One region of the Mesorhizobium sp. WSM1497 genome, then DNA from elsewhere that is predicted to be linked to it. Evidence: riboswitches for the same ligand, from Rfam matches in the RefSeq annotation. Region 1 holds a riboswitch; the other holds the start of a gene.
The links. A riboswitch is a leader RNA that binds a small molecule or an ion and turns the genes downstream of it on or off. The one in region 1 is predicted to bind thiamine pyrophosphate.
Positions count from the first base shown of each region.

Region 2: linked by a shared signal. The riboswitch ahead of thiB (thiamine ABC transporter substrate binding subunit) and the one ahead of A9K65_RS16225 (YkoF family thiamine/hydroxymethylpyrimidine-binding protein) in region 1 are both predicted to bind thiamine pyrophosphate.

Region 1 covers NZ_CP021070.1:3,324,984-3,340,780, reverse strand. The annotation lists gene A9K65_RS16290 (ABC transporter ATP-binding protein) at 1-407, opposite strand, end outside; gene A9K65_RS16285 (ABC transporter permease) at 407-1,195, opposite strand; gene A9K65_RS16280 (ABC transporter permease) at 1,195-2,058, opposite strand; gene A9K65_RS16275 (ABC transporter substrate-binding protein) at 2,123-3,184, opposite strand; gene A9K65_RS16270 (PfkB family carbohydrate kinase) at 3,242-4,213, opposite strand; gene A9K65_RS16265 (ADP-ribosylglycohydrolase family protein) at 4,210-5,250, opposite strand; gene A9K65_RS16260 (GntR family transcriptional regulator) at 5,254-5,979, opposite strand; gene A9K65_RS16255 (DUF982 domain-containing protein) at 6,209-6,478, opposite strand; gene A9K65_RS16250 (hypothetical protein) at 6,563-6,820, shown strand; gene A9K65_RS16245 (isoprenylcysteine carboxylmethyltransferase family protein) at 7,601-8,296, opposite strand; gene A9K65_RS16240 (ABC transporter substrate-binding protein) at 8,469-9,491, opposite strand; gene A9K65_RS16235 (ABC transporter ATP-binding protein) at 9,484-10,251, opposite strand; gene A9K65_RS16230 (ABC transporter permease) at 10,248-11,009, opposite strand; gene A9K65_RS16225 (YkoF family thiamine/hydroxymethylpyrimidine-binding protein) at 11,102-11,710, opposite strand; TPP riboswitch at 11,701-11,814, opposite strand; gene A9K65_RS16220 (hypothetical protein) at 11,998-12,315, shown strand; gene msrA (peptide-methionine (S)-S-oxide reductase MsrA) at 12,385-12,903, opposite strand; gene A9K65_RS16210 (glycosyltransferase family 39 protein) at 12,986-14,533, opposite strand; gene A9K65_RS16205 (hypothetical protein) at 14,881-15,540, shown strand; gene A9K65_RS16200 (hypothetical protein) at 15,626-15,797, opposite strand, start outside.
Region 2 covers NZ_CP021070.1:1,374,409-1,390,205, reverse strand. The annotation lists gene fdxA (ferredoxin FdxA) at 25-363, shown strand; gene A9K65_RS06800 (CarD family transcriptional regulator) at 731-1,312, shown strand; gene A9K65_RS06795 (ATP-binding protein) at 1,479-3,248, opposite strand; gene A9K65_RS06790 (response regulator transcription factor) at 3,379-4,038, shown strand; gene A9K65_RS06785 (LysE family translocator) at 4,194-4,805, shown strand; gene A9K65_RS06780 (amino acid ABC transporter ATP-binding protein) at 4,987-5,757, opposite strand; gene A9K65_RS06775 (amino acid ABC transporter permease) at 5,754-6,434, opposite strand; gene A9K65_RS06770 (amino acid ABC transporter substrate-binding protein) at 6,561-7,334, opposite strand; gene A9K65_RS06765 (RNA polymerase factor sigma-32) at 7,657-8,520, shown strand; gene A9K65_RS06760 (M48 family metalloprotease) at 8,545-10,014, opposite strand; gene thiQ (thiamine ABC transporter ATP-binding protein) at 10,273-11,064, opposite strand; gene thiP (thiamine/thiamine pyrophosphate ABC transporter permease) at 11,057-12,682, opposite strand; gene thiB (thiamine ABC transporter substrate binding subunit) at 12,691-13,689, opposite strand; TPP riboswitch at 13,733-13,847, opposite strand; gene A9K65_RS06740 (thiamine diphosphokinase) at 13,935-14,594, shown strand; gene A9K65_RS06735 (ABC-F family ATP-binding cassette domain-containing protein) at 14,596-15,797, shown strand, end outside.

The sequences.
Region 1 (15,797 bases):
CCGGAGAGTTGGTGCGGCCGGCGGCCACCAAGCTTGCCGAGCTGCACCAGATCGAGCGCGCGCTGCACCTCCGTTGCAATCACCGCCTTGGCCTCGCCGCGCACCGACAGGCCGAAGGCGACATTGTCGGCGACGCTCATATTGGGAAACAGCGCATAGTTCTGGAACACCATGCCGATGCGCCGCTTTTCGACCGGCACCCGCTCGACGCTCTCGCCGCCGATGGTGATGCGGCCCGAATCGGGAAAATCGAAACCGGCAATCTGGCGCAGCAGCGTGGTCTTGCCGCTGCCCGACGGCCCCAGCAGCGCATAGAACCCGCCATCGGCGAAATCGATGGAGACATTGTCCAGCGCCTTGTGTGCGCCGAAACTGCGCGAGACATCAGATACCTGCACGCCGGCCATTATTTCTCTCCGCCGAATTTGAAGAACCGCGCCGTGAGCAGCATCAGCGCCATCGACACGACAATGATGATCGTCGAGACCGCATTGATCTCGGGCGTGAATCCTTTGCGGATCGCGGCGTAGATTTCCACCGGCAGCGTCGTCTGCCCAGGCGTCGCCAGGAAATAGGACACCACGAACTGGTCGAACGACACTGCAAACGCAAACAGCCCTCCGGCAATGACGCCTGGCATGATCCAAGGCAGCGTGACGCGCCTCGTTATCTGCCACTGGTTGGCGCCGAGCGAGCGTGCCGCCTCTTCCAGCTCCGGCGCGAAGGTCTGCAGCCGGGCCGAGACGACGACGATGACATAGGGCAGCGCCAGTGCGACATGGCCAAGCAGGATCGCATGCAGCCCGCGACCGATGCCGACGCCGAAAAAGAAGATCAGCATCGCCGTGCCGGTGATCAGCCACGGAATGGCGATCGGCGGAAACAACAGCGCCTGCAGGAATTTCTTGCCGCGAAACTCATAGCGATAGAGCGCCAGCGATGCCGCCGAGCCGAGCACGACACAGATGACGGTGGTGATGACGGCGATCTCGACGCTGTTCCAGGTGGCGGCGATCAGCTGGTCGTTCTGCCACAGCGAAGCGTACCATTCGGTCGTCCATTCGAACGGCAATTGGTAGAAGGGCGAGACGTTGAACGACATCAGCGCCATGATGATGATCGGCAGATAGAGGAAGGCGAGCAGCAGACCGATGTAGAAGCGGCCAAGCCATTCGAGGACACGGGTCGTCGCCATCACGCGGCCCTCCGCAGCACCGGCGACGCCACCGACAGGATGACCAGCACCACGGCCAGCAGGATGAAGGAAAGCGCGGCACCGAGCGGCCAGTTGAACACGGCGACGAACTGGTCCTCGATGACCGTGCCGTAGAAGGTGCCGGTGCGACCGCCGAGGATGCGCGGCTCCATGAACGAGCCGACGACGGGGACGAAGATCAGGGCCGCACCCGCGACCAATCCGGGCATCGACAGCGGGATGATCACCCGCTTCAGCACCTGTAGCCGTGAAGCGCCAAGCGAACGCCCGGCCTCAATCAGGGAGTCATCGATCGCCTGCAGCGTGAGATAGCAGGTCAGCACCATGTAAGGCACGTAGGAATGCACCAGCCCGATGATGACGGCTGGATAGGAATACATCAGGTCGATGTTGATCTTGAACGGCAGCACGGCGTTGAGCGCGGTGTCGAGAATGCCGCCCTCGCGCAAAACCATCGCCCAGGAAAAGATGCGCACCAGCCCGTTCGACCAGAACGGCAAGATGACGAGCAGGAAGATCGCCTCGCGGCTGCGCCCCTTCAGCACTTTGGCGAGCACGTAAGCGGCGGGATAGCCGATGACGACGCACCACAGCGTCACTTCGAGGCCAAGCCGCAGCGAGGCCAGCAGCAGTGTCAGATAGAGGCTTTGCGAGAAGAAGGTGGCATAGTTGCCAAGGGTGAATGTCCACGGCTTTCCCGACAGCGGCAGCTCGGTCATGAACGAGAAAAAGACCATGGCCGAGAGCGGCAGGAAGATCGCCACCGTCAGCCAGAGATAGGCTGGCGCCAGCAGCGGCAATGCCGATCTCAGCCCGCTTCGCGACGCTGTCGCTGCTGCCATGATACCCTCCCCCAGGATTGAAACGCCAGCCGGCGCGAACCGCCGGCTGGCCGGGATGTCGGCTCTATTTCACGTCGACCTTCAACTGCTGCCACAGCGCCAGATAGGCTTCGCGCTGGGCATCGGTGATCGGCGCCTGGAACTGGATGCGTTTGGCCACCTCGGGGTCGCCCATGACCTTGCGGTTGAAGGCATCCTCGGGCAGCGCTTCCACCGCCTTGGTGTTGGCGGAGACAGGAGCACCGACCTTGGTGACCCATTCGACGTAGAATTTCGGGTCGATCATGTAGTTGATGAAAGCCTCGGCGCCGGCGACGTTCTTGGCGCCGACCGGAATGGAAAACGCGTCGAGCCAGGCGACGGCACCCTCCTGCGGCACGACCAGAGAGACCGGCAATTTGAAATGCGTCTTGGCGCGATCGGCCGAGCCGCTCCAGTAGGTGCCGATGTCGATCTGGTTGGAGGCGACCATCTGGTTCCAGTCGTTCTCCGAACTCCAGAAGGTCTTGATCTGCGGCATCAGCGAGGTGAGCTTCGCCTTGACCGCATCCATATCCTTGATGTCGTTGATGTTCTGGCCCGTTGCGATGGCGCCGAACTGCACCGCTTCGACGGCATCGTCGCGAATGACGACGCGGCCCTTGTGGGCGGCATCCCACATCTCGGCGATGCTCGTCGGCGGCTTGTCGAAGGATTTGTCGTTGATGGCGAGCGCGGTGAGGCCCCACACCCACGGCACGCCATAGACCTTGCCGTCATGGACGAGCATCGGCGATCCCGCCTTGTCCTTGCTGATGTCGGCGTAGTTCGGCAATTTGGAGACGTCGATCGGCTGGATCAGTTTGCCGTCCATCGCCTGGTCGTTGAAGGCGGCATTGATCATGACCACGTCGTAGAGACCGGGATTGGTCCGGATCTTGGTCAGCATTTCCTGTTCGGAATTGAAGAAGTCGTTGACGACCTTGTTGCCGGTCGCTTTTTCGAAAGCCTCCACCGCCCATGGTTCGTCGGCGCCGTATCCCTTCCAGTTGAGCACATGCACTTCGTCAGCCTTGGCGGCGAACGCGAGTGCGGAGGTAAAGACGGCAGTCGCCGTCAGCAGAGCAGTCAAGTCAGGCATGCGCATGGTTGGTTCCTCTCTGTGGGTTTGCCCGGTTCCCGGGCTTGTCAGGCTTTCCAGCTGTTATGCATTGGCCTTCTGTGTCCGGCCTGCTCCCGACGGATCGGCGGCATGGCTCAGGAATGTCTGGATTTGGTGGTCGGTCGGCGCCGACGAGCCGCCATGGCGGGTGACCGATATGGCCGCTGCCGCATTGGCATAGCGCGCTGCCTCGAAGGGCGGGATGCCGCGCGCCAGCGCGCTGACGAAAGCACCGATATGGGTGTCGCCAGCGCCATTGGTGTCGATGGCGGTGACCTTGAAGCCGGCAACGGTCTGCGCCGTGCCGTCGGCCAACCTGATATGGCAACCCTTTGCCCCGGAGCGGATGACCACGCCCGCTGCCTTCGGGCAGTGGTCGCCCAGCAGCCGTACCGCGAGGCCCTCGACATCGCCTGGGCCGGCAATCTCGGCGGCTTCCGTCGTGTTGCAGCTCAGCCATGTGGTGCGGGCAAGCACCCGCGACAGGATGGGACGCGGAATGTCCGTGATGACCGGCGTCGGGTCGAAGACGAAGGGAATACCTGCCGGCAGCGCCTCGATCCAATCAGTGAGCGCATCGCGACTCTTGGGGTAGCTCAGCGTGTAGCCGGAGGTGAACACCCAGTCACCCGGTGCCACCGCGACCGGCGCCATCATGTCGAGGCTGAGAACGCTCTCCGCACCAGGCCACGACACGAAGGTGCGTTCGGCGTCGCTCGAAATCATGGCGACGCAGTTGCCGCTGTCCATCACGGGCGATGGCGGCGTCAGTGTCTCGATACCCTCGGCTATGAACGCAGCGCGCAGGAAATCGCCATTGGGCCCGCTGCCGAGTTGGCCGCCGAACACCACCTGCATGCCGGTGCGGCTGGCCGCCACCATCATGTTGAAGCCGCCGCCGGCGACCTGGGCAAAGCTCGATGCCGTCTTTTCCATGCCGGGCGCCGGCAGGGCGTCGATGCGGTAGACATAGTCGACCACGGCACTGCCGACATGGACGAGACGGCCGCTCATTCCGCCGCGTCCTTGCCGGAACCGATTTTCGCCATCCTTGCTGCCACGAGATCGGCGGCGAGCGCGCGAACCTCCGACATGTCGAGGCCGACAAGCCGGGCGATATGCTGTTGCGGCAATCGGGAAAAACCGCTGCAGGCGCCGGCCATGCCGGCAGCGATGGCGCCGATCGTATCGGTGTCGCCGCCGAGATTGGCGCTGATGACGGCTGCTTGCCATGGGTCGCCACGCGCGACTTCCAGCACGGCGAAGGCCGCCGGAACGGATTCCTGGCTGGCGACGCCGGTGCCAACCAGATCGGTGATCAGCCGGATCGCATCCCTGATCGCCTTGCCGTGTACGATGTCTTGCGCCCAGACGATGCGCGCGGCGATGTCGCCGCCGGTCACCCAATGTCCGAGTGTCGCCCCTCGCCTCGCCGCCGCGACCGCGCTGGCGGAAGCGTCGCGCCAGCCACCGCCGGCGACGCCGCGGCTGACGGCTGCCGCAACGGCAGCGGCGGAGGCGATGGCAATCGAGGTGTTGTGCGTGGCCCGGCAGGTCTCAGCCACCTTGCCGACGAACCCTTCCAACGGTTCGAGCGGCATCATGATGCCGACCGGCGCGATACGCATCGCCGCACCATTGGTGTCGCCGCTGCGCCCCGCTTCCTCAGCCGGCACACCATTGTTGATGGCGTCGATGGCGCGTTTGGTCGATGGCCCCAAAAGGTCATAGCTGCCACGCGCCTTCACCTCACGTTCCCAGTCGAGCAGCGCATTGACCCAGCGCGCATGGTCGAAACGCTCGCCGGATTCGACCAGGATACGGCCGAGCAGCAACGCCTGCTCGGTATCGTCGGTGATGGTGCCGGCGGCCAGTCCCTTCGACACCGGATGATCCGGGAAAGGCTCGATGAAATCCTCGACATGGCCGTAGAGTTCGGCAATGCGAACCGGCGACAAAAGCTGCGTCGGCATGCCGAGCGCATCGCCCAGCGCTCCGCCGACAAGCGCCCCCATGGCGCGATCAATAGCCTTGCTGGTCGCATCCGACATCGCTCAGAACCTCATATGCAGCGCAAAATGCGCCGGATTGAGCAGGCTGGTGACGTACTCGATCGGCCGGTCGTCGGCGGCGCGCGTCAGCCGGCGGCCACGCAGGAAAGGCGTGCCTTGCGGGCAGCCGAGGATGGCCGCATCCTCGGCATTGAGCATCTCGATCTCGACCCATTCCTCGCCATGGTCGGGAATGAGGCCGGCGACGCGCAGCGTCTGGTGCAGCGAGCCCTCGCGCAATCCGCGCAACGGTACGTCCTCGAGCTCGGAGGACAATGGCAACCGGCTGCGCTCGATGGAGATCGCATGGCCGTCGCTGGCGTTGGTGCGCACCCGGTCGACGGCGATGAAGAACGGGCTTTCGATACCAAGCAGCGCAGCCAGATCGGGGTCTTCGATGACCTCCAGCCGCAGCGTCCGCGTCTCGGCATTGGCGCCGGCATCGGCCAGCGCGCGCGACCAGCCGATCGAGTCGTCGACCGGCTTGCCGTCGAAGGTGACGAACGAGCCGATACCAACCTTGGTCGTGATCAGCCCGCGGCTGGACAGTTCCTCGAGGCCTTTGCGGACCGTATTGCGGCTCACGGAGAAGCGCTGGACGAGTTCGTTCTCGCTTTGAAGGCGGTCGCCGAAACCGAGGACGCCGGAACGGATCTCATGTTCGAGGACGGTGGCGATCTGCTCGGGCTTGCCCGTACCGGGAGACAGTTGAACCGCGCGCCGCTTCATAAGGGTACCTGTTCAATGAACCTGTATAATCCTGTTCAATACCGAGGCCCGGATGCTATGTCAACAGATGCCGAAGACTGACCAACAGGCAGCGAAATGTGCGGGATAACCGTGCAGGGCGTGCCGAGAGGCAGGTCAATAGCCCTGAAAAGCCGGTCGGCGATCGCCAAAAAGAGGCATACATCAAGGGGATGGAGCCAGATCCTGATTCAATTTCACCAGGGGCAGGCTACGGGATCGACACCTCACGCGGTTCGACGAGGATGTCCGCCTCGATAGCGGCGTTGATGAACGCCGCTCTTGCCGCCGAGACTTCTTTCTTTCCCTCGAGCACGGCCAGACAGGCCTTGCGGGCAACCATATGCTTTTGCCCGGTCGCAACCGGCCAGCGGTTCAGCAGGATGTCGGCAGCCTGAGCGACCCGCTCCACGTTGAAGATCGAGTTTCGCGATCGGCCGAGCGCAATCCTGACCGGCTCATCGAAACGCTGATCTTGCACGATGCCACTCCCCAAAGTCGGCATTCATCGATTCGCGGCCTTCAACCCCGAGCAATGTGATAGGTTCTGCGCCAAAGGTGCAAGATGTCCGATTCCAGTGGCCAGAAAAATCCCAGGCTGATCGTCGTGGTCGCGTTCGATCGCGGTGAGGATGGCGAGTTGTTCCCAGCCTTTGGACCCGCCGACCAGCAGAGCGAGGATCGCGCCATACGCACCGCCAGGGCTCTGACGGCAAAGCATTCCGGCGTCATCGCCTGGAGCCGTGAGGCCGATCCGACGCTGGGCGAATATGGTCCGCCGAACACGCTCTTCGTCAGCGGTGACGTGCCTGACATGGAGTAGTCGACTGGCGCCAGCATCTGAACGCCTCGCCCATAGGGTTTGATGCGAGCCGGTTTTGCCTCGCCAGCAAGCAAAAGCCCGCTACGGTGAACCGGAGCGGGCCTTGGAGGAGGACAAGGGGTGGGACCCTCTCCTCTTGTTTCCACGGGGGGGGTGTGGACCGCAATGACCATACGAAAGTTTTGCAGAGTGCAGGATCACAAGCCGGCTTGCCTGCATCACAATCCGGTGCACGCCGACATTGGGGCGCTCACGAGATTGCGATCAGTTGGCGATAACTCGGCTAGATGCGCCCGAGTACGACAAGCACGATGACAATGAGCAGCACGAGCCCAAGGCCGCCGCCATAGGAGCCGGCGCCGTAGGATTGAACGTCGCAGCTGCGATGTTCAAAAGACGAGCGCTCCAAAGGCCTACCGTTCCGCGATTGTGGCGGGCATCGCGCGCGGAAGAAGTCTCGCCAGCAACAGAAACGGCCATCCTGGTGACGGCAACCAGAATTTAATTCCGGCACGCCTGTGGACCGCAGAAAGCCCACCAGTGTGGCGGGCTTTCCGATCGGCCGGAGATGGCGAGAAGCCGATTGCAGAAGCAATTACGCGAGGTAGTGAGTTTCAGCTTCACAGAGAGAATACTGAAATTGAAGTGTGGTATATATACCTCAAAATTTCTGAAATAATAAAGTTGTAATATTAGTTTGCACAAACAATGCGCAGGTCTATTGACGATCAACGTTGCCAGGTGATTGCAGACCGAACGATTCTGCGCGCCGGGGCGCTGTCAAACGACGCCGTAGAACAGCCTGTAGTGGACGCGCTTCATATAGTCCCGGTACTCCGGCGTGGCGGCCAGCAGCGCCTCTTCGCGCAGGATGCGGTGCACCTGGAAGAAGGTGATCACCGCGTAGACGGCTAGATTGTAGAAGGAAAAGGCCGATAGCAGGAACAGGACATGGCCGGCAAGATAGCCGGCATAGATCGGATGCCGCACCAGACGGTAGGCACCGCCCGTCATCACGCCGCGATTGCCCGGCAGAATGGCGAAAGAACGCCCCAGCGATATCTTTCCCCAGATCACGAACCCCAACGCCAGGGCCTGCAGCGGCGCCGCAACATGGACCGGGATGAACGCCACGCCCGGCTCCAGGTCGATGAAACCGACACCGAAGCTGGCGATCACGGAGACAACCACCGTGAGCGGGTTCCAGTCGCGAACCTTCGGCCGACGCGACAGAAGCAGCCAGGTAAAGGTCAGGATCTCGGAAATCGCCACCAGCGCCACATTGATGCGCGTCGGGTCGAGCATCAGGTGATACACGCCGCGGTAGACGAACATGCCCGCGAAGGCCAGCGCGCAGATCCGAAAGAAACCTTCGCGCAAATCCACCAGGATCTCACGCTTTCGGGCTGCGGACAGAATCGTGCCGTCACTGACGTGCGAAAGCGCCTCGCTTTTTGATATGAGCAATGCAGACACCCCAATGATCCCTCAGGGCGACCTTTGCACGCAACCATTGCCGGGCAGTTAATCAACAAGATCAGATCGGTCTTAAACTGGCTGTCGGGGAGCCAGGGCGCCACTTCCAGACGACCTGCTCCACGCGGTCGCCCAGAAAGACTGGCGACCCATGTCATTTGGTTTTGCCAGACTAGCTCAGATAGTCGTTGCGGAAATAGCTCCCGAAATCCGGGCGTCGAGCAACCAGCTTGCCGTCGGAATCGCGCAAAATGCCGGAGGCGAAGAGATAGTCGCCAATCGCTTCCATCTTGGCCGGATCCATCGTCCCGATGGCCCCGCTTTGGCTGCGTAGATAATGGCCGTCGATCAATGCCTTCAGCGAGGCGTGGATCAGCGCCGGATTGGTCAAGGCATCCTTGTTTGCAGCGATCAGCAGGGTTGCCGCATCGTCGGGGTGGTCGACAGCGAACTGGTAGCCGCGTCGCGTCGCCTGAACGAAGTCGGCCGCAGGCTTGGGATTGGCCTGGAGATAGGCTTCGCTCGAAGAGATCAGCGTCGTGTGCTCGTCAGGCACGCCATAATCGGCATAGACGAAGCTGCGCTGCTTGACGCCCCTGAGCTCGGCTTCGACACCCTCCCAGGTCGAGACTTCGAGCGTGAAATCGACCGACCCATTGGCCAGCGCCTCATAGGCTGAGGTGCCGAGCGTCACCGTCTCGAAATTGCCCTTGCCGCCGTCGTGGCGGATGATGGTCGATATCAGCGCGTTTTCCCAGGCACTGCCGAAGCCGCCATAGATCAAGCCGTCGAGGCTTCTTGGGCTTTTGATCTCGTTGCGTGCCGCATTGAAGACCACGCGGCCTGTTTCGGATTGCACCACCGCATAGACGCCCTTCAGATCCGCCCCGGCGGTTCTCTGGGTGAACAGGCTGATGGTGCCGTTGATGCCGAAATCGGCGACGCGGTTTGCGACCAGCGTGCCCGCACCGGTATCGCTGTAGGGCAGGATGTCGACCTCGAGCCCGGCTTCGCGATAAAACCCTTTGTCGCGGGCGACGAACAGTCCGATGTGGTTGGTATTGCCCGTCCAGTCGAGGGCGACGGTGACCTTTTGTGCCGCCGATTGTGCTCGAGCCCGACCCGTCCCGGCAATCAAGGGAAGGCCGGTGGCAAGGGTCAGCAACAAGGCCTGCCGACGCGTCAAGTCAGTCATGATCGTGTCCTTTGGATGGATTGGGGTTGAGGATGATGTCGAGGATTTCGGCCTCGAGCGCGCTTGCCTGGCGCGCGGCATCGCCGCCAAGGCTGCGCGGGCGCGGCAACGGCACCCTGATTTCACGCACAATGCGGGCCGGGCGCGCCGACAGCACATAGATGCGGTCGGACAGGAACACGGCTTCGCGCACGTCATGGGTGATCAAGAGCGCCGTCCAGCGATGATGCCGCCACATCTGTTCGAGCCAGCGCTGCATGGCGGTGCGGGTCAGCGCATCGAGCGCGCCGAACGGCTCGTCGAGCAGGAGCATGTCGCGCTCCTGCACCACGGTGCGCAGCAAGGCCGCGCGCTGGCGCATGCCGCCGGACAGCTGCGCGGGAAAATGCTGCTCGAAGCCGGCAAGCCCGAATTCGGCAAACAACGGCGCAACGCGCGCCCGCGCCGCCTGTCTCCTCATACCTTGCACTTCGAGCCCGAGCGTCGTGTTGTCGAGGATGCGCCGCCATGGCATCAGCGCGTCGCGCTGCGGCATGAAGGCGAAGTGCCTGCCGTGGTCGTCGAGCCGCGCGCCGTCGAACAACATCTCGCCCTCGCCATGCTCGGCGCCGGTCAGAAGCTGGAACAGCGTCGACTTGCCGGCACCCGAGGGTCCAAGGATCGAGACGAACTCACCAGCGCCGACGCTGAGCGAAATATCGGCCAGCACGTCGAGCCCACCGAACGCCTTGTGCACATGCCGCAGTTCGAGCCGGCTCATCGCCAGGCCCCCTTCCCGGCAGTTTCCCTGCCGGCTCGCTCCCAGGGCATGGCAAGGCGCTGCAGCAACACGGTCAACCCGAACAGGACAAGGGTCACCGCCGCGCTGACACCGACGGCGGCAAGAACCAGATCAGGACGGAAATTGTTTTTGGCGTTGAGCATGTAGATGCCCAGTCCCTTTGCGGCACCGGCATACTCGGCGAAGATGGCGCCGACCACCGCATAGGTGATGGAGATCCTCAACCCGGCAAAGAAGTAAGGCAGCGCCGAAGGCAGCCGCGCGAGCAGGAAGATGCGCCAGCGCCCTGCCCCCATGGCGCGCAGCATTTGCCCGATCTCGGCCTCGGTCGCCTCATAGCCTTCGACCAATGCAACCAGCATCGGAAAGAAGGTGACCAGAGCCACCAGCATGATCTTGGGCGCCAGCCCGAAGCCGAACCACAGCACCACAAGCGGCGCGATCGCCACCAGCGGCAAGGTCTGGCTAACGATGAAGACGGGAAACAACGCACGCCGCAGCAGCTGGAAGAAGTCGACCAGCATCGACAGCACGAAGGCGGCGCTGAGCGAACAGGCAAAGCCAAGAAGCGTGGCACGGATGGTCGGAACGGCATTGTCGGCCAGCGCCTCGCGATTGAGCATCGCTTGCTCGAAGACGCGTGACGGCGCCGGCAGTATCGTGGCCCTGATGCCGGAATAGGCGGCATAAAGCTCCCACGCCATCAGGAGCAAACCGGCCGAGATCATGGCCGGCATTGCCTTGACGAGAAAGCTCGCGATCGGGCGCGAAGCGACTGATGATGAGACCACGGGAGATAACCTTTGACGGCCGCGAGAGCGGCGCGGCTTCAGACGGCCGACGGGCTGTTGGCCGAGACCGTGACGTCGAGGGTTACGTGGCCAGCGCCCGGTCCGAAACGGCAGAAAGCCTCGTCCAGCGCCGAAAAGATCGCACCGGCGTCACCGCGCAGTTTCGTGCAGAAATGCTTGGAGCGCTCATAGACGCCGGACTGCTTGAGAAAGTCTATGCAGCCGTAGATCTCGTCCATGTGGTCGTCTGTGCCCATCACATAGAGCGAGAACTGCGCCGCCGCCGGCTGGCCGGTGGCAGCAGCATTGCGCACCGCCGCGATGGCCGCGTCCTTGCGCGGGCCGAGTGGACCGACGGGCCCGCCAAACGCATCGGAGCGGCAGATCGGATCGTCCGGCTCGCCAGGGCAGCCGCGCGAGATGGTGGCCGACAACACGCAATGTTTGCCGCTGCGTGCCGCCGCCACGAAGAGGTCGCGCATGGCAGGAAACAGCACTTCGGGTTGCCCGACCAGCAAGGTCGAGATGTCGTCGGTCTCGATCCTGAGTTTGTCGCGCCAGGGATCGAGCGCACCGAGCGCGCCAAGGATGACACCGACGAAATCGTCGGTCATGGGATATAGGGAAATCTGTGCGCCTGAAAACATCGCCCGCCTCGCTCCGCTGGTATTACCCAGATCAGCTTCTAGGGTCTGTGGGCTTGCCGCCCCCGTCTCAGCCCCGGCCGTACGGAGCACCCCTGTGGATGTGCGCCTTAAAGCATCATTCGAGTTGAAGGAAAAGCCGTTTTTTTATCGCACTGCGCCAAAAGCATTGCGCCAGGGCGGGCGCGGTTGGCTCTGCCGGCGCGAGAATTTATCGGGAACCTTCACCAGGCCGCGAGGTTGTCCCACCAGTCGCTACGCGACGAGTTCACAGACAATGGAGACAAACCATGTTCATGAAAATCCTCGCAGCTTCGGCGCTCACCATTGGCCTGGCGACATCGGCCATGGCGCAGAGCAATGGCACAAGCGGCACCGACGGATCCGGCGGCAGCGGCAAGTCGGTCACCGTCGACCCAAATACGCCGGCTTCGCCGAACACGGTAGACCCCGGCACGACCAACAGTACGACGGTAGCACCGGGCACCACGAATTCAAACGCGGATGAAAATTGCCCTGCCCATCCGCAGGGCGCACAGCCCGATGCCAGTGGTACATCGCCGGGCACCACCGCGCCGACAGTTAACGACAACCATTGCGGCAAGTAGGAATTGCAATGAAAAGAAGCCGCGGAGCGAGCGCTCCGCGGCTTCTCAAATCCTGTCGTATCAGTGTATCTACGGCACCGCTTTTTCCCGAACCGGCAGCTTCCACCCCGGCCTGACGAAGTGGCAGGTGTATCCGTTGGGATATTTCTCCAGATAGTCCTGATGCTCGGGCTCGGCTTCCCAGAAGGGGCCAACGGGTGCGACTTCAGTGACGACCTTGCCCGGCCACAGGCCCGAGGCATCGACATCGGCGATCGTGTCCTCGGCGATGCGCTTCTGTTCGTCGCTGGTGTAGTAGATAGCCGAGCGATAGCTCATCCCGACATCGTTGCCCTGACGGTTGCGGGTCGTCGGATCGTGGATCTGGAAGAAGCGTTCCAGCAGCGTGCGATAGCTTATGATGGCTGGATCGAAATTGATCTCGATGGCTTCGGCATGGCTGCCGTGGTCGCGGTAGGTGGCGTTGGGCACGTCGCCGCCGCTGTAGCCAACACGGGTGGAAATGACGCCGGGATAGCGCCGTATCAAATCCTGCATACCCCAGAAGCAGCCACCGGCAAGGACTGCGCGTTCGGTCGAAGTCGCCATATCACGTCTCCTCAAAGGCAAGTTTGTCTGGACATAGATGGGCATTGTCACCTGCTTCGTCCAGCGGACCGGCGGATCTGCTTCAGTTGCTCGGTCGGGCGAGGCCGTCGATAGCACCCGGCAACTGCCGCGCGCCAGGCGGAATGGCGGCGAAGCTGATCGCCACCGGCGGCGCCTTGAGCGACCAGTCGAAAAGAACGGTTTTGACCGGGATGTCGCCCACCCACGCCTGCAGATAAGATGGCACATCGCGCCCGGGCCAGACCAGCAATATGCCATGCTCGCGCAGCCGCTCCTTGGTGATCCAGGGGGCGTACTGCATGTTCAGTTCGGTGAAGATCGACGGCTTGTCATAGGCATTGAGGCCTGCCAGCGGCGCAATAAGGGCATGGCCGCCGACGATGTCGAGCCGATCGGGCGTCGCAGCGTGCCAGACAGCCTCTGCCTCATCCGAGATCTTTTGCGCCGGCCAGCAGACGGCGTCCATGCGCCCACGCAGATTGCATTTCGTCCAGCGGATGCCCGCATAGGCACCGGATATGCCGACAATGGAGATGAGCGCGCAGATCGCCAGCTTTCGCATCTCGATGGCGCCGAGGCGATGGCCCAGCAAGGCGAGCGCCACAACGCCAGCAAGATTGTACATCGGCGCGCCCCAGGCCTCGCCGGCGCCGGTGAACAGGGACGCCACCATGACGAGGATCGCCGGGCCAACCCCCATCCACAAGAGATAGACCAGCGTGCCGCGCCCGACGGGCTTTTGCGGCGCGGGCGAGCGCCGCAGCAGCCCTGATATCGCCAGCACCAGAAGAAAGCCGCAGAGCCCAGCCATCTGGACGCCGATATAATAAAAGCGGGAGCGATGAGCCACCACCCACTGATCGCGCCAGCCGGCATAGGTCAGCGGCAGGAAATCGACGCGGCAGAGTTCGGCGGCCAGTGGAGCGGCGACAGCGCCGAAAACCGCGAGCCCGAGCCATGGCCAGGGCGTGGCGAGCCGACTGCGTGCGCGTGTGTCCGACAGCAGCCAGATCGCCCCGAAAAGCAATAATAGGCCGGTGGAAAGCTTGGCATAGAGCCCGACGCCCGACACCAGCCCGAGCGCCAGCCACCAGCCCGGCCCACCACCACGGCCCGCACGCCACAACAGCCAGCAGATAGCGGCCCAGAAGGGCATCTGCGCGTAGTCATGATTGAACTGTGGGGTCGGCCAGCCGAAGAAATAGAGCGACGGCATCAGAAGCACGGCGGCCAGCGCGCGGGTTCGCCCGAGCATGTCGCGGGCCAGCAGATAGACTAGCACGAAAGTGGCCGAGATCGTTAGCTGAGCCACGAGATATTGCGGCCAGCGGAACGATCCGGTCAGAAGATGGCTGATCTCGAGCAGCCAGCCGGGAAGCTGTGGATGCTTGTAGGTCAACAGCACCCATTCGCGGCCCCACATGAAGCCTTCGACGACATCGTTGGGCGGTGACACGTCGACAAGCGCGGGCGCCACGGTCCAGCACAGGATCTGTGTCAGGCATAAAAGCGCTAGGCCGGCTTCTGGATAGCGCGTCAGCCCCTGCCAGATCGACGACTGCCGCCAGTCGCCTGGAACAGAACTGCCGACCGGCAGCCAACCGTTCATGGGTTCGTCGATTCGCGTCATGCGGTGGATAAATCACACCGGACGGTTTTTGGAACAGCCCAGAACTCGAAGCTTACGAAAATGTATACTTGGGTGACCATGGCAAAACCAAGATTGAGGCAGAGTTTCGCGCCACCATGCCGCCTCTCTCATCATCACATGCCAGCAGGACAACAATGGAACACGCCGTCCCGGAGCGCCCTGAACATGCCGGGCACGGCGCATCGGGCGTGATCGCGGCAGGCGTCGCCTACGCCTGACCGGTTCCCGTCCCCAAAAAAGCATCCAGGATTTAATAAATGCGCCACCACCATGCCGTCATCCACTACCGTGCGCTCGATTTCTGAATGGCCCGTGCGGCCGTTCTAGTCATCATCTGCCTGCAGCTTCTGGTCATCAACAATCTCTCATTCGGGCCGCGCTGGCTAGCGCCCGCGCTGGAGGCCGCTCTGCTGCTGCCCTTGTCGGTGGCCACCGCCTGGACACAGGCCGCCACCCGCAAGGCGGTCGAGGACCACGAGTGGCATGCGATCGGCCAATTTCGGGTCATGATCCGCAGAACAGCCCTGACCATGACCGCCATCATCAGCATCATGAACTGCGGTTCGCTGGTCCTGCTGGTGCGTGCCTTGCTGGAGGGCCATGCCGGCAACAGCGGCACGACGCTGCTGATCGACGCACTCAACATCTGGGTCACCAACGTCATCGTCTTTGCCTTGTGGTTCTGGAGCACCGACCGCGGCGGCCCGCCGACCTGCGGCCTCGTCAAGCTTGCGCAGGCCGATTTCCTGTTCGCGCAGATGACGTTGAACGACCGTGACCTCCGAGATTGGCTGCCCGGTTTCGTCGATTATTTCTTCCTCGCCTTCACCAATGCGACAGCGTTTTCACCCACCGATACCTTGCCCCTTTCCCAGCGCGCCAAGCTGCTGATGATGGCCGAGGCCATGATCTCGCTGCTGACCATCGCGCTGGTCGCGGCACGCGCGGTCAACATCCTCGCTTGATCGGCCCGACACGCGAAATAGCCCGCCCGGCGCACCGGAACGGGCTATTTTGGGTTGCCTTCGACAGTTGAAATGCAGCGCCGGACTAATGGCGCTTGCCCAGCCTGTAGCTGTTGCCGCCCAGCAGGTTCACGCCGAGCCCGCTCAGAACGCCACCGACGATGCCGGTCTTGTTGCCGTTCAGAATGCCTGAGACGACATTGCCGCTCAGGATGTTGTTGCCGCTGAGCACGTCGTTCAGCGCGGTGATCTTGCCA
Region 2 (15,797 bases), 2.0 Mb from region 1:
AATGGGACGTCCCGGAGCCGACCGATGACCTATGTCGTGACCGACAATTGCATCAAATGCAAATACATGGACTGCATCGAGGTCTGTCCGGTCGATTGTTTCTACGAAGGCGAGAACATGCTCGTCATCCATCCCGACGAGTGCATCGACTGCGGTGTTTGCGAGCCGGAATGCCCGGCCGACGCGATCAAGCCCGACACCGAGCCCGGCCTCGACAAATGGCTGCAGGTCAACACTGAATACGCCGAGAAATGGCCTAACATCACCGCCAAGAAGGAACCGCCGGCAGACGCGAAATCCTTCGACGGCGAGGCCGGCAAGTTCGAGAAATACTTCTCCGCCGAGCCCGGCGAAGGCGATTGACAATACGGCCGCAGAGGCCGGTATTACGCAGGGTAAGAGGCACGTCACATTAACCGGCTTGACAGCCGGCGCCGGGTTGTGGCCTTCGCGTATGCAGCAAAACCTTGATTCTTCCGACTTTTTGTGTTACATCAGCGAAACATGCCGGTGACACAACGTCGATTTATGGCGCAGACGCCCCAAATCACTGAAAGGTGAAAATCCCATTCGGACCAGAGCGATCTGGGCCAGGCGGTCGCGATGTTGCGGTTTGCCGGTCCGGCTTTTCCGATGGGTTCATCTGTTGTGCGGCTAACGGTCGGTTTCTCCGATCGCGCGAGTTCGGGCCGGCAGGACGCCGGTACCACAACAAGGAGTTCAGTGCGCAATGGCAACGATCACCCCGCAGAAGAAGTCCACCGCTGCGCGTCACGGTTTCAAGACCGGCGAGTACATCGTCTACCCGGCGCATGGCGTCGGCCAGATCGTCTCGATCGACGAGCAGGAAGTTGCTGGACACAAGCTGGAACTGTTCGTCATCGACTTCTCGAAGGACAAGATGCGCCTGAAGGTGCCGGTCGCCAAGGCGACCTCCATCGGCATGCGCAAGCTGTCGGAAGAGGATTATGTCGAGCGCGCGCTGAAGGTCGTGCAGGGCCGCGCCCGCGTCAAGCGCACCATGTGGTCGCGCCGCGCCCAGGAATATGATGCGAAGATCAATTCGGGCGACCTGATCTCGATCTCGGAAGTCGTGCGTGACCTCTACCGCGCCGACAACCAGCCGGAGCAGTCCTATTCCGAGCGTCAGCTCTACGAGGCGGCGCTCGACCGCATGGCCCGCGAGATCGCGGCCGTCAACCGCATGTCGGAAACCGAAGCCGTGCGCCTGATCGAGGTCAACCTCAACAAGGGCCCTAAGCGTGGCGCCAAGGCCGACAATGAAGAGGCCGAGCAGGAAGAAGCTGCCTGATCTTTCTCACCTTTCGAGAAATCCTGCCAGAAACGATTGGAGGCTCCGGTTTGACCGGGGCCTCTTTTGCTTTCGGGCGGCAGCTTCGAGGTTGGTAGGCCCTGCGCATCAGCATGCTGCATCGCGGCTTGCCGGCACACCGAGCCGTCGAGCGCGCGTTTTCGTTTTAACGTGTGTCGCCACTTATCGCCTTGCCGCCAAAGCAGACCGCGGCAATGGTCTCGCGCAATTCCTCGTCGGCGATCGGCTTGTGCAGGATGCGGCTGCCGCTGGCGCTGATCTCCTTGAGGCGCGCCGGCGACGTATCGCCAGTAATGATGATGGTCGGGACAAGCCAGCCGATATGGGCGTGAAGCGCACGGATCGCGTCGGTGCCGGTGGTGTCATTCTCGAGACGGTAGTCTGCGATGATCAGGTCGACCGGCGCATCGCCGGCAGCCAGCGCCGCCGTATGGGCCTCCTGCGCCTCTGCGGCGGAGCGGCCGGGATAGACACGATGTCCCTCCAGGCTGAGCAAGCGCACCATGGCATCGAGAACGTCGCCCTCGTCCTCGACCACCATGATGCCGGCGGCACTGCTGGCCGGCGATGTCGTGTCGACCTCCAAGCGAGCTTGCACCGCGCCGGCCTTCGCGACGGTGATGGAAAACAGGGAACCGCGCCCGGACGTCGAAGCCAATTTCAGGGGGTGCCCCAACAGCTCGGCGGTGCGGCGAACGATGGCGAGCCCGAGTCCCAAGCCTTGCGTGCGGTCCCGCGCCGGGTTCTGCAACTGCACGAACTCCTCGAAGACCATCCCCTGCTGATCGGCGGGGATGCCGGGGCCGCTGTCGAGGACCTGTATCTCCACACATGCGCCGCGCCGGCGACAGCCCAGCAGGACACCACCTTGCTTGGTGTAGCGAAGGGCATTCGAGACCAGGTTGTTGAGGATGCGCTTCAACATCATCGGGTCGCTGTCGACGTAGAGACTGCTGTCTACCACCCGCCACGTAAGTCCGCGTTGTTTTGCCTCGGCGGCGAATTCATTGCGAAGATCACCAAAGAGGTCGCGCAGCGGCACCGCCTCGCTCGCGACCGTGACGATGCCCGCATCGAGCCGCGAGATATCGAGCAAAGCGTTGAGCAGCCCACTGAAGTTGCTGACAACCGATTTCGCCCGGCTGGCCAGATCGCGCGCCTCGCCGGAGGGTACGTCGCCGCGCTGCCCCAATATGGCAAGCGTCGAGACCAGCAGGCTCAGGGCATGGATCGGTTGGCGCAGATCGTGACTCGCCGCCGCCAGAAAACGCGTCTTGGCACGGTCGGCGGTCTGCGCCCTGTCGCGTTCCTCTTGCAGGTGCTCGACCAGCGTTTCGTTCTCCAGTCGCAGGCTGACGGTTTCGCGCAGCATGCGGTAGGTGATACGGCAGTAGTAGAAATTGATCGCCACCAGCGATGCGAGCAGGAACAGGAAGGCGCCGGAAATATCGCTTTGGGTGGTCAAGCAGCGCAAGGCGACCGGCACCACCGTGGCCAGGATGGAACCGACCAGCGCCGGCGGAAAGGCCGACAGCGACGGCACCGTACCGCAGACGAGACCAGTCAGGACGATGACCGTGAAGGACAGCACGATCGGCGCCTCGGGCATAAAGCCGACCCAGCCAAGCACCCCCCACAGAAGGCCCGACATACAGGAAAACGCCGTGGCCAGCCATGCCCAGTGCAAGATCGAGCCGCGATCCCTTGAGCGGCTGAAAAAACGGCGCGACGCCAGCACCCGGATAGCCGTCAGCAGATACAGCGCCGCCAGCCAGCCGGTCAGCCAATTGGCGGAAACGGCCGTTCTCAGAACATAGACCGCCGCCATCGAGATCACGATGTTGGAGATGACCACGCCGTAGGAATTGCGATACAGGAGTTCGACCAGGGCCTGGCGTATCTTGTCTTCCTGCATCGAATCCCTCCAATTGTCCCAAGTAATTCTCCGGCCGGTCTTCCCCGGTACCGTTGATCTACCGGCAACCTGTTTCGCATAAGTTGGCGATCGATCCATATACGCCGCTGCAGCCCTGGATGGTGCCCCGATGAACCGCTCGCTCACCGCCATACTCGCCGACGACCATGCCATCGTGCGCGAGGGGCTGAAGCTGCTTATCTCGGCTATGGACAATATCTCGGTCGTCGCCGAGGCTGCGGATGCCGAGGCGCTGCTTGGCCAGCTGCGAAGCACGCGCGCCGACCTTTTGATCCTCGACCTCGGCATGCCAGGTGTGACCGGGATGCAGTTTATCGCCACCATCAGGACCTTGGCGCCACGCCTGCGGATCGTGGTGCTGACGGCCAATGTCGAGCCGAGGACAGTACGCGCCGCGCTCAGCGCCGGCGCCAACGCCTACCTGACCAAGGATGGCGATCCAGAGGAACTCGGCGCTGCCATCGAAGCGGTCAAGAACGGAGGCACCTATCTGGCGAAAACCGTTCGCTTCGCGGTCAGCGATATAGGCAGGGAAAGCGAGCCGATAGCCGCGCAGGAAATCCTGTCCCCGGTACCGCTGACGCGGCGCGAACGGCAGATCCTTCAACTGGTGGCGCAAGGCATGATCACGCGCGACATCGCCGAACGACTGGGCATCAGCCTGCCGACCGCTCGCAAACATCGCGAAAATCTGATGGGCAAGCTCAGTCTCCACAACACCGCCGAACTGACCGCCTACGCGGTTCGTCTGGGATTGCCCACCGGCTGATATCGCAGCCGCGACAATGGGCAACCCGGCAACGTCCCCTTAACCATCGGCAGATTAGCCAAACCCGATCATCATCCAAATACGGCATCCGCCGTATGTTTTCGGCCTGCCCCCCGGCCTACTCCTCCCACGGCTTGATCATGGGAGGAGCTGTCATGCCATCGCTGGATCTCTGGATTCCGTTCGCCCTCGCAACGCTCGCCTTCGCCTGCATGCCAGGACCGGCGATTCTCTACATGACAGCGCAGACGCTGGCCCATGGCCGTCAGGCCGGATTGATGGCGGCACTGGGTGTCCATCTTGGTTGTTACGTGCACATCCTGGCCGCGGCGGTCGGGCTCGCCGCACTGATGGAACACGCGCCGGTCGCTTTCTTGGTGATCCGATGGGCGGGCGCCGCATATCTCATTTCGCTGGGCCTTGCCATGTTCCTGGGCTGGAACCGGATGGGTGAGGATGGTGCCAGGCCGGCCCCGAATACATTTCGCGACAGCATGGTCGTCGAGATCCTCAATCCCAAGACGGCACTGTTCTTCCTGACCTTCCTGCCGCAGTTCGTGGATCCGTCAGCCGGCATGGCCGTCGGGTTGCAGTTCCTCATCCTCGGCATCATCGTCAATCTCATCTTCTCGATGGCCGACCTTGCGGCGGTCGGCATCGCCTCGCTCGCCGTTGGCCGGTTCACTGGCGCCGGATGGGTGATCCCCAAGACATGCGGTTCGATCCTCATCGGACTTGGCGTGGCGCTCGTCAGCCATCATATCTGAACCTGCAAATGAAGAGCCGCGATTTCGGGGGAGATCTGACGGTGAAATTTCAGCGGCTGCTGGCGGCAAGGCCCGATATGCCGAAGGATGGCTGACGGCCTGCTCGCGCATCCGGCAAGATATACCGGAACCGGCGCGCCTTCGGGGCCATCGCCCGAATTCTACAGACCCTAGGCCGCGCCTACCCGCCGCCGCCTTCCTTCTCAGCCTCCTGCTTCAGCGTCGCAATGAACCGCTTCGTCCGTTGCTGCTCCGGATTGTTGAACAGCACCGCGGCCGGTCCCTTCTCGACGACGACGCCGGCATCGAGGAACACCACTTCCTTGGCGATCTTGGAGGCGAGGCGCAGATCATGCGTCGCCATCACCATGGTCGTGCCTTCACTGGCGAGCTTGCCAAGCACGTCGACCACCTCTTGCGCCAGTTCCGGGTCGAGTGCCGAGGTCGGCTCGTCGCAGAGCAGCACTTTCGGCGACGGCGCCAAGGCGCGGGCGATCGCCACGCGCTGCTGCTGGCCGCCCGACAGCGTCGCCGGCCAGGCGTCGGCCTTGTGCGCCATCCCCACCTTCTCCAGCAGAGCCAGCGCCCGCTCGCGTGCCCTCTCAGGCGCCCATTTCAGCACCGTCACCAGCCCTTCCATGACGTTCTCGATCGCGGTGCGATGCGGAAACAGCTGGAAGTTCTGGAACACCATGCCGGTCTGCAGCCGCAGGCGCTGGATATCCCTGGCCGGAACCCTGCCACCAGGATGGAATTCGAGCGTCTCGTCGCCGATGCGCACCGTGCCCGAGGTCGGGATCTCCAGGAGGTTGATGCAGCGCAGCAGGGTGCTCTTTCCCCCGCCCGACGGGCCGACCAGCGCAGTGACGCTGCCTTCGGCAATGGTGACCGTCACGCCCTTCAACACGAGATTGTCGCCAAAGCGCTTTTCGATGTTGCTGAGGCCGATCATGAGCGTGCCTCCAGGAAGCCGCCATAGCGGTTGAGCCGGGTCTCCAGCCGCGTCTGCAAGGCCGACAGCACCGAACTCAGCGCCAGATAGAGGATCGCCGCCTCGACATAGAGGATCAGCGGCTCATAGGTGGTGGCGACGATGCGCTGCGCCGCCTGGAACATCTCCGGCACGGTGATGGCGGCGGCCAGCGACGTATCCTTGACCAATGAGATGAAGGTGTTGGAAAGCGGCGGCACCGCGACCCGGCCGGCTTGCGGCAGGATGGTGCGCCGCATCGCCTGGCTCCAGGTCATGCCGATCGAATAGGCCGCTTCCCATTGGCCCTTCGGCACCGAGCCTATGGCCGCGCGGATGATTTCCGACGTGTAGGCGCCGATGTTGAGCGTGAAGCCGATCAACGCCGCCGTGAAGGCGTCGAGCAGGATACCGACCGACGGCAGGCCGTAGAAGATAAGGAACAGCTGCACCAGCAGCGGCGTGCCGCGGAAGATCCAGACATAGAAGCGCACCAGCGCGACCAGCGGTTTCGGACCAAACAGCCGGGCAAGCGCCGCACCCAACCCAACGGTCAGCCCAAGGACGAAGGACAACAGCGTCAGCGGCACGGTGAAGATCAGCGCCGCCCACAACAGCGAAGGCAGCGACTCCAGCATCAGTTGCAGCCAGTGCGGCACGTAACATCCTCCAAATAAGTCGAGGCTTCGTCGAGGCGCGACATATCACGACAAAAGCGGCGGACCGTCAAAGACGGCTCGCCGCTCGATATGTCCTGTGGGCCGCGGAGCGGCCCGCCTCATAGATTACTTCGAAACGTCCTGGCCGAAATAGGTGTCGGAGATTTTCTTATAGGTGCCGTCGGCCTTGATGTCGGCCAGCGCCTTGTTGATCGCCGCGACCAGCTCCGGATCGCCCTTGCGCACGATGACGCCGGAATAGTCGGCGTTTTCCTCTTGCGCGGCGATCTTCACATTGGCGTCGGGCTTTTGCTTCTTGAAGTCGAGGAACGACAGGCTGTCATTGATCGTGGCGTCGGCACGGCCTGTCAGAAGCAGCTGGATCGATTGGTCGAAGCCATCGGTGCCGACCAGCTCGGCGCCGTTCGTTTCGGCCAGCTTGCCGAAATTCGAGGTCAGCGACTGCGCCGACTTCTTGCCCTTGAGATCGGCAAAGGTCTTGATGTCTGTGTTGTCGCCGCGCACGATCAGCACCGCCTTGGAGGCGATGTAAGGATCGGAGAAGTCGTACTTGGCCTTGCGGGCATCGGTGATGCCGACCTCGTTGATGACGGCGTCATAGCGATTGGCGTCGAGGCCGGCGATCAGCCCGTCCCACTTGCCTTCGAGGAATTCGACCTTGACGCCGAGCTTGTCGGCGATCGCCTTGGCGATTTCGACGTCGAAGCCGACCAGTGCGCCCGAAGTGTCATGATAGGTGAATGGCGCATAAGTGCCTTCCGTGCCGACCTTGATGACCCCGGCCTGCTTGATCTGGTCGAGATTGGCGCCGGCATGGCCTGCGGTGACAGCCAAGGCCTGCAGCGTTCCGGCGATGATGAGCGACTTGAGCCATTTCATTTTTCTGTGATCCCGTCCTTGGCCGGCCGACCGGCATATTGTGAGCGCTGGAAACTGACAGATGCAAGCCGAAAAAATAAGGAGCAGAATTCCAAAAACAACCAGTTTCTGAAATCGCATACTCAAACTGGCGCTTTCCAGCCGACACCAGAACTGTCGCGGATCATCCCCGGAGCCCGTCGGGCAACACAATCCCGCAGCCACGGTCGCGGAACCTTTCCCGCGCATGGCAGTTCTGGCTGTTCTAGGGCACGGCGCCGCCATTTCAACCCGGGCGCCAGCCAAGTTTGCAAAGTCATCCGCACCACCCAGGGAGCGCCTCATGATGGAAGACACGGCAGGACGGATCATGGTCCGCGCGGCAATGAAGGCTCCCTACCTCGAACGTGACGAAGAGCATCGGCTTGCATTGCTCTGGAAAGAGGACAACGACCAGAACGCGCTGCACAGCATCACCGTCGCGCATATGCGGCTGGTCATTTCCATGGCCTCCAAATTCCGCCATTACGGCCTGCCGCTCGGCGACCTGGTCCAGGAGGGTCATGTCGGACTGCTCGAGGCCGCCGCCCGCTTCGAGCCGGAGCGCGAGGTGCGGTTCTCGACCTATGCGACATGGTGGATCCGGGCCTCGATGCAGGACTACATCCTGCGCAACTGGTCGATCGTGCGTGGCGGCACCAGCTCGGCGCAGAAGGCGCTGTTCTTCAACCTGCGACGCCTGCGCGCGCGGCTGGCGAATGGCGCCGAGCCACTGTCAAACGCAACGCTCTATCGCGAAGTATCGGAAGCACTCGGCGTCTCCGAAGCCGACGTGGCGATGATGGATTCGCGGCTGTCGGCTCCCGACTCCTCACTCAACATGCCGGTTGCCGACGATGCGGGTTCGACCGAGCGCATGGATTTCCTGGTCTCGGACGATCCGCTGCCCGACGAGATCGTCGGCGACAAGATCGATGTCGCGCGCCGCTCGCTCTGGCTGAGGGAGGCGCTTCGCGCGCTCAACGCACGGGAGTTGAGGATCATCGAGGAACGCCGGCTTAACGACGAGGGCGCGACGCTGGAAGCGCTCGGCGAAACCCTCGGCATCTCCAAGGAACGCGTCCGCCAGATCGAGGCCCGCGCCATGGAAAAGCTGAAGGTCGCGTTGGTGAAGCAGAATCCGGAGTTCATGGCGACTGCCGCCTGAACGGCGGCAGGCGTCCGGAGGTGCCTACTTGTCCGTGACGATCTTGACCTTGTCGCCGGCCGAAACCGCCGCACCAGGCGACAGCGCGTTGAGGACGCGGAACAGGTCGAGCTTACGGTCGACGCCGACCATCTGCGCCGAAAGCGAACCCATCGTCTGCCCAGGCTGGACAGTGACGACGCGGATGCGCAGCGGCTTCAGCGCCGCCTTTTCGGCGGCACTCAAGATCCGGAACGAGCCGCTGACCGAGCGGGCGATTGTGTCCAGCGACGTGCTGGCCGAAGGGGCCGCGGTCAGCAGCCGGTAGACCTGGCCGCCGGCGCGGATCACCGCAATGTCGAACTGCCAGCCTTCGGCGCCGGCATGCGCGGTCGCTGCCTCGTTGCCGTTGATGGTTTCCTGCCTGACGCTGCTGTCGACGAGACCAGCCACCCAGCCGCTGCGGATATAGTCCGTCAGCGCCCGGTTCTTGTCGATCGACACGCCATCGAAACGGATCGCTATGTCGCCGGGGCCGGTGGCCGTCACCGCTGCCGCCGAATTGTCGATGATGAAGCCGTCCGGTACCGTGAACGAAACGCCAAGGCCCGGATGCAGGAAGGTTTCGCCGCGCACATAGCCTTCTTCCGGCGTGTCGCCATAGAGCAGGCCGTCTATGCCGGCGAGGAAGGAATCGCGGTCGCGCGTGCCGACGCCCGGCGCGCCGAACTGGCGGGCATGGCGCTGCGCCAGATCGATGCGCTGCGGCGTATTGGGGTGCGTGGCCAGGAAGTCGAGGCTGGCGTCGGTGGCGCCGCTGATCGAGCGGAAATCCGTGTAGGCCGACATTGATTGCAGGAAGCGGCCGGCGGCGAAAGGATCGTAGCCGGCCTCGCCGATCGACTTGATGCCGATGGCGTCGGCTTCCAGTTCCTGGTTGCGCGAGAATTGCGCGAGCCTCAGCTTGCCGCGGATCAACGCCGCCTTGGCGGTCGGGCTGTCGCCGAGCACATCGGAAACCACCTTGGTCGCCAAGCCTTCCTCTGCCTCGAGTTGCTGGCGCTGCAAGCCGTGATTGGCGGTGACGTGGCCCATCTCATGCGCGATGACAGCGGCAAGCTCGGCCGAATCATTGGCCAGCGCCAGGAGGCCGCGCGTGATGTAGAGATAGCCGCCCGGCAGCGCGAAGGCATTGACATTGGGCGAATTCAAAATGGTGATGCGATAGGTCTGTGTCGGGTTGGCGGACACCACCGTCAAACTACCGACCACCTTGGCGACCATGCGCTCGAGCTTGGGATCGGAATATTCGCCGCCATAGGTCGCCAGGATGCGCGGATGCTGCGCCCTGGCCAATTCGGCGAGCTTGTTGTTGGCGCCGACATTGTCCACCGTGATCGGCTTGTCGGAAGGCTGGAAGCCGGATTCCTGAACTTCCGGCGGCGTGAACATCTGGCAGCTTGCCAACGCCACGGCAAAGCCGGCCAGCGCGAGAAAGCGCGCCAGCGGTTTCATTCCCAATGTGTTAGCGCCGATCGCCAGAACGGCTTCCTTTCGGGTCCCGGCACATGACATTGAAAATCGGGGACGATCTTCAGAATGTTCACGTGCCATATCTCAAACTGCTGCAGTATCCGCGGCCCATCCCAGGGGCGGGCGCCGGATACTGCAGGCAAATCACGGCCTGTGCCGGACCGGTAGGGCGGACCTAGCCACACTCCCCCGGTCATGGCAAGCAAACGCCACATCGCCTGGAGCCGGTTTGACCGTAAATTATGTCCGCTTCCGGGCAACATCGCGTGATGTGGAATATCCGGCACCCGCGCCGATATAGCGCCGGAACGCCTCCGGACCAGCCCCGGCGAAGAAATCATCAGCCTTGCCGGTGGCGGCGACCAACCCATTGTCGACAAACACCATATGCTCGCCGATGCGGCGTGCATCCTCCGGCTGGTGGGTGACGAATAGCACTGTCATGGCGCGTTCGGCATGAACGGCGGCAACCAGGTCCAGCATCTCGTCGCGCAAAGCCGGTCCGAGCGAAGCGAAGGGCTCGTCGAGCAGCAACACCGGTCGGTCGCGCACCAGCACGCGGGCCAGGGCGACGCGCTGACGTTCGCCCCCGGAGAGCTCGCGCGGCAGGCGTTTCTCCTTGCCCGCAAGACCGGTGCGCGCAAGCGCCTCGGCGACCGCGGCGCGGTCCGCCTCGGTCAGCCGCAGGGATGGCGAGCGGCCGAGCCCGACATTCTGCTCGACGGAAAGATGCGCGAAGAGATTGTTCTCCTGGAACACCATCGACACCGGCCGCGCCGAGGCCGGCTCGGCGCTGACATCGACACCGCCGACCAGCACGCGGCCCGACCGTGGGGTCTCGAAGCCGGCGACCAGATTGAGCAGTGTCGACTTGCCCGAACCGCTCGGCCCCATGATGGCGGTGATCGTCGCCGCGGCAAACTCGACATCGAAAACAAGCGGCGCCTCGCCATAGCTGCCATAGCTGAACGACACTTTGTCCAGCCGCACCGGCGCGCCCTTCGCGAGCCCGTTGGCCGCCTTTTCACGCATCACGGACCTCCTCCCTTCCCAGCCAGTGCGCCGCCACGATCAACGCGAGACAGACGAGGCCGAGCAGCAGTGCGAGGCCGGCGGCATCCTCGGTGCGGTAGCTGCCCATCCGAACCAGAAGAAGGTAGGGCAATGTCTGCACGGAATCACTGCCGAACAAGGCAATGACACCGAGATCGCCGAGCGACAGCGCCATGGCGAAAGCGAAGGCCGTGGTGAGCGGTCGCCGCAGCGACGGCCAGTCGACCAGCATCAGCCGGTTCCAGCCCGCAATGCCGAGCTGTGCACAGAGCCGTTCGTGACGCTCGCTCGCTGCATCATAGGCGGGACGCACGGCGCGGAGCGCAAACGGCATCGCCATCACCGCGTTGACGGTGACGACCATGACCGGGGCGATGGCGAAGACATCGCCGACATGGCGCAACAACAGGAACCAGCCGGCGCCGACGACGATCGGCGGCACGACCAGGACAAAACCGGCGCCTGTATCGGTCGCGTGTTCGAGCAGTGTCTTTGCGCCGGCACGGCGGGTCAGCGCCAGCGCCCGCCGCGCCATGGTCAGCGCCAGCGACAGCATCACCGAAAGCAGCGCCGACAGGAAGGCGAGCGCCGCACTGGTCAGCGTTGCCTGCCGGACAGTGGCCTCGCCGGCCAAGCGGGCGAGATCGGCACTCAATCCGGCCATCACGGTTGCCGCCATCGGCCCGACAACGAACAGCAGCGCCAGGACGATGAGTAGCGCGTTCAACCAGGTCTCGCTCCGATTGACCGAGAGATAGCGGCGTTGCGCGACCGGCAAATTGGTATCGCCGACCACATTGGCGCCTAGCCGCGTCAGTGCCAGCACCACGATAAAGGTCAAGGCGATCTGCAGCAGCGTCAGTGCAACGGCCCGTGCGGGATCGAAATCGAAGCGCAGCGCCTGGTAGATGCCGACCTCAAGCGTCGTCGCGGCCGGCCCGCCGCCGAGCGTCAGCACGATCGTGAAGGATGTGATGCAGAGCATGAACACAAGCCCGGCGACGCCGGGCAGTGCGGCGCGCAGCGTTGGCCATTCGATCAGCCGGAACGCCGGCCGCGCCGCCATGCCGAGTTGGCTCGCCAGCCGCCATTGGTCGGCCGGTATGGTCTGCAGCGCCTCGAGGAACAGCCGCGTCGCCAGCGGCAGGTTGAAGAAGACATGGGCGACGAGAATGCCGGACAGGCCATAGATGCCCGGCCAGCTTCCGCCGCCGATAACGGCAAGCACGCCGGCGAAATAGCCGGCACGGCCATAAAGCGCCAGGATGCCGAGCGCTGCAACGATGGCCGGCAGCGCCAACGGCACGGCGAAGATCTGCAGGATGAAGGCGCGGCCGAAGAAACGTGGATGCCGCGACAGAGCGCGCGCCACAAACAGCCCCGGGATGACCGAAAGCAGCGTCGACAGGACCGCTTGCCAGAGCGTGAAGCGAATGACGCGAAGCAGATAGGGATCGAAGGCTGCCCAGGCGCCCGAGAAATCATGGGCGCCCTCGAAAAGCAGGCCGGCAAACGCGCCGCCGATCAGCAGCGCGATTGCAGCGAGCGCTACAATGCCGGCACTGACGCGGGAATCCGTGGAATGCGCCGGCGCCATCGCGCTGCCTACTTGCTCATCGCCGCCAGCCATTCATCGACCCAGGCCTTGCGGTTGGCAGAGACCTCTTGCGGGCTGAACAGCAAGGTCTTCGTTGGCTTGACCAGTTTGTCGAAGGCCGAATTGAGCGGCTTGTCGGTCTTGCCTGCCGGGAACATCCAGTTGGTCTCGGGGATGGCATCCTGGAATTTCGGCCCGGTCATGAAGGCCATGAACTTGGCCGCCAGCGGATTCTTGGCTCCTGTCGTGGTGATACCCGCCACCTCGATCTGCAGATACTCGCCCTCCTCGAAGGAGGCCGCCTGGTAGCGCTCCGTGTTCTCGGCGACCATGTGGTAGGCTGGCGACGTCGTGTAGGACAGCACCATCGGCGCCTCGCCCTTGGTGAACAGCCCATAGGCCTCGCTCCAGCCCGGCGTCACGGTCAGCACCTTGGCCTTGAGCTTGGCCCAGGCCTCGGGTGCCTTGTCGCCATAGACCGACTTGACCCAAAGAAGCAGGCCGAGGCCTGGCGTCGAGGTGCGCGGATCCTGGATGACGATCTTGTCGTTGGCACTGCCTTCGATCAGCTCCTTCAGGCTCTTCGGCGGCGTCTTCATCTTCTGCGTGTCGTAGACGACAGCGAAATAGCCGTAGTCGAAGGGGACAAAAGTGTCGTCGCTCCAGCCGCCCGGCACACTGACATCCGTCACCGCGCCATGCGGCGCGAACAAGCCTGACGCCTTGGCATCGGCGGTGAGATTGGTATCCAGGCCAAGCACGATATCGGCCTTGGTCGATGCGCCTTCCAATCTGACGCGGTTGAGCAGCGCGACGCCATCGGCGACCGAGACGAAGTCGACGTCGCAGCCGCATTCGGCCTCGAACTCCTTCTTCACCACGGGACCCGGACCCCAGTCGGCGGTGAAACTCTCATAGGTGTAGACGGTGAGCTTGTCCTTGGCCAAGGCGGGCCCGGACAAGGCCACGACCGTTGCTGAAACAAGAGCGTATAAAAGCGTGCGCATCGGCGCCTCCTTCGTTTGAATTGAAAGGAATTGAGGCGTCGGACTGTCCGAAACGTCTAATCCCTCCGCCGGTACAAACCGGATCAGGTTCAGCGGGTTGGCGAGACTGCCTCTCAGCCGGTCCGCGAAGATCGCGTCCGGCACCCCGTTAGAGCGTTTCGACACATAGGCCGGGCCGATCCGCCATGCAAGCGGGAGTTTGCCGCCTTCCGTTTCCCGTGCCGGGCTGGTAAGGGCCACACGATATGAGCACATTCACCATCCTGCTTGGCGGCGATCTCATCCGTACGCCACGGCTCGACCGTCAGGTCAAAGGCTCCCGCGTCATCGCCGCCGACGCCGGCATCGGTCATGCGCGGTTGCTGGGTCTCGTGCCGGAGCTGTGGGTGGGTGATTTCGATTCGGTGCCGGCCAACCTGCCGGACGATCTCGCTTCCGTGCCGCGCCGGACCTTCCCGGCGGAAAAGGACCAGACCGATGGCGAACTTGCCGTCGCCGCGGCACTGGAGCGCGGCGCGACCCGCCTGGTGCTGGCTGGCGCCTTTGGCGGCAAGCGCGCCGACCACGCTTTTCTGCATCTGTCGCTCGCCCTGCGGCTGGCGGAGGCTGGAACGGACGTGCTTTTGACCAGCGGCGCTCAGGAAGGCATCCCCCTGCTGCGCGGAACGGCCGGCTTCGACTATGCCGACGGCACGCTGTTTTCGGTGCTCGGCTTTTCCGAGCTCGACGGCCTGACCGTCACCGGCGCCAAATGGCCGCTCGCTCACGTCAAGGTGGCGTTCGGTTCGTCGCTGACCATTTCCAACGAGGTCAAGTCCGACAAGACCGGGGGCCGCCTCGAAATCGCGCTCGGCCATGGCCGCGCGATGCTGCTCGCTCATCCCTATCCCTTACCTGAAAGCTGACATGGCCCCGCCCCTTCTCAACCTCGACGGGATAAAACTGACCTTCGGCGGCACGCCGCTGCTCGATGGCGCCGCCTTGACGGCTTCGGCCGGCGACAAGATCGCGCTGGTCGGCCGCAACGGGTCCGGCAAGTCGACCCTGCTGAAGATCGCCGCCGGCCTGATCGAGCCGCAGGACGGCGAAGTGTTCCGCCAGCCTTCGGCGACCGTCCGCTATTTGCCGCAGATGCCCGACATGGAAGGTTTTGCCACTGTCCGCGCCTATGTCGAGGCCGGGCTTGGCCCCGCCGACGATCCCTACCGCGCCAGCTATCTGATGGAGCATCTCGGCCTGTCGGGTGAGGAACGTCCGAACGACCTGTCGGGCGGCGAGGCGAGGCGCGCCGCCCTTGCCCGCGTCATGGCGCCGGAGCCCGATATCCTGCTGCTCGATGAGCCGACCAACCATCTCGACCTCTCGGTCATCGAATGGCTGGAAGAAGAACTCATCCGCACCTCCTCGGCGCTGATCGTCATCTCGCACGACCGCCGCTTCCTCGAACGCGTGTCGCGCGCCACGGTCTGGCTCGATCGCGGCCAGACCCGCAGGCTGGACAAGGGCTTCGGCCATTTCGAGGAATGGCGCGACCTGGTTCTGGAGGAAGAAGAACGCGAGCAGCACAAGCTCGGCCGCCAGATCGTTCGCGAAGAGCATTGGCTGCGCTACGGCGTGACGGCGCGGCGCAAGCGCAACATGCGCCGGCTCGGCGAGTTGCAGACCATGCGTCAGCGTTTTCGCGGTCATCGCGGAGCCGAAGGGTCGGCGACCATGGTGGCGAGCGACGCCACCGAGTCCGGCAAGCTGGTGATCGAGGCGAAAAACATCGAAAAGAGCTTTGGCGATCTCACCGTGGTCAAGGCGTTTTCGACCCGCATCCAGCGTGGCGATCGCGTTGGCCTGGTCGGGCCGAACGGCGCCGGCAAGACCACGCTCTTGAAGATGCTGACCGGCGAGATGAAGCCGGACGCCGGCTCGGTGCGGCTCGGCACCAATCTGGAGATCGCCACGCTCGACCAGAAGCGCGAGGCGGTCGACCCGCAGGAGACGCTGGCACAATATCTCACCGATGGGCGCGGCGAGAACCTCGTCATCAATGGCGAGCAGCGCCACGTGGTCTCCTACATGAAGGATTTCCTGTTCAAGCCCGAGCAGGCGCGCACGCC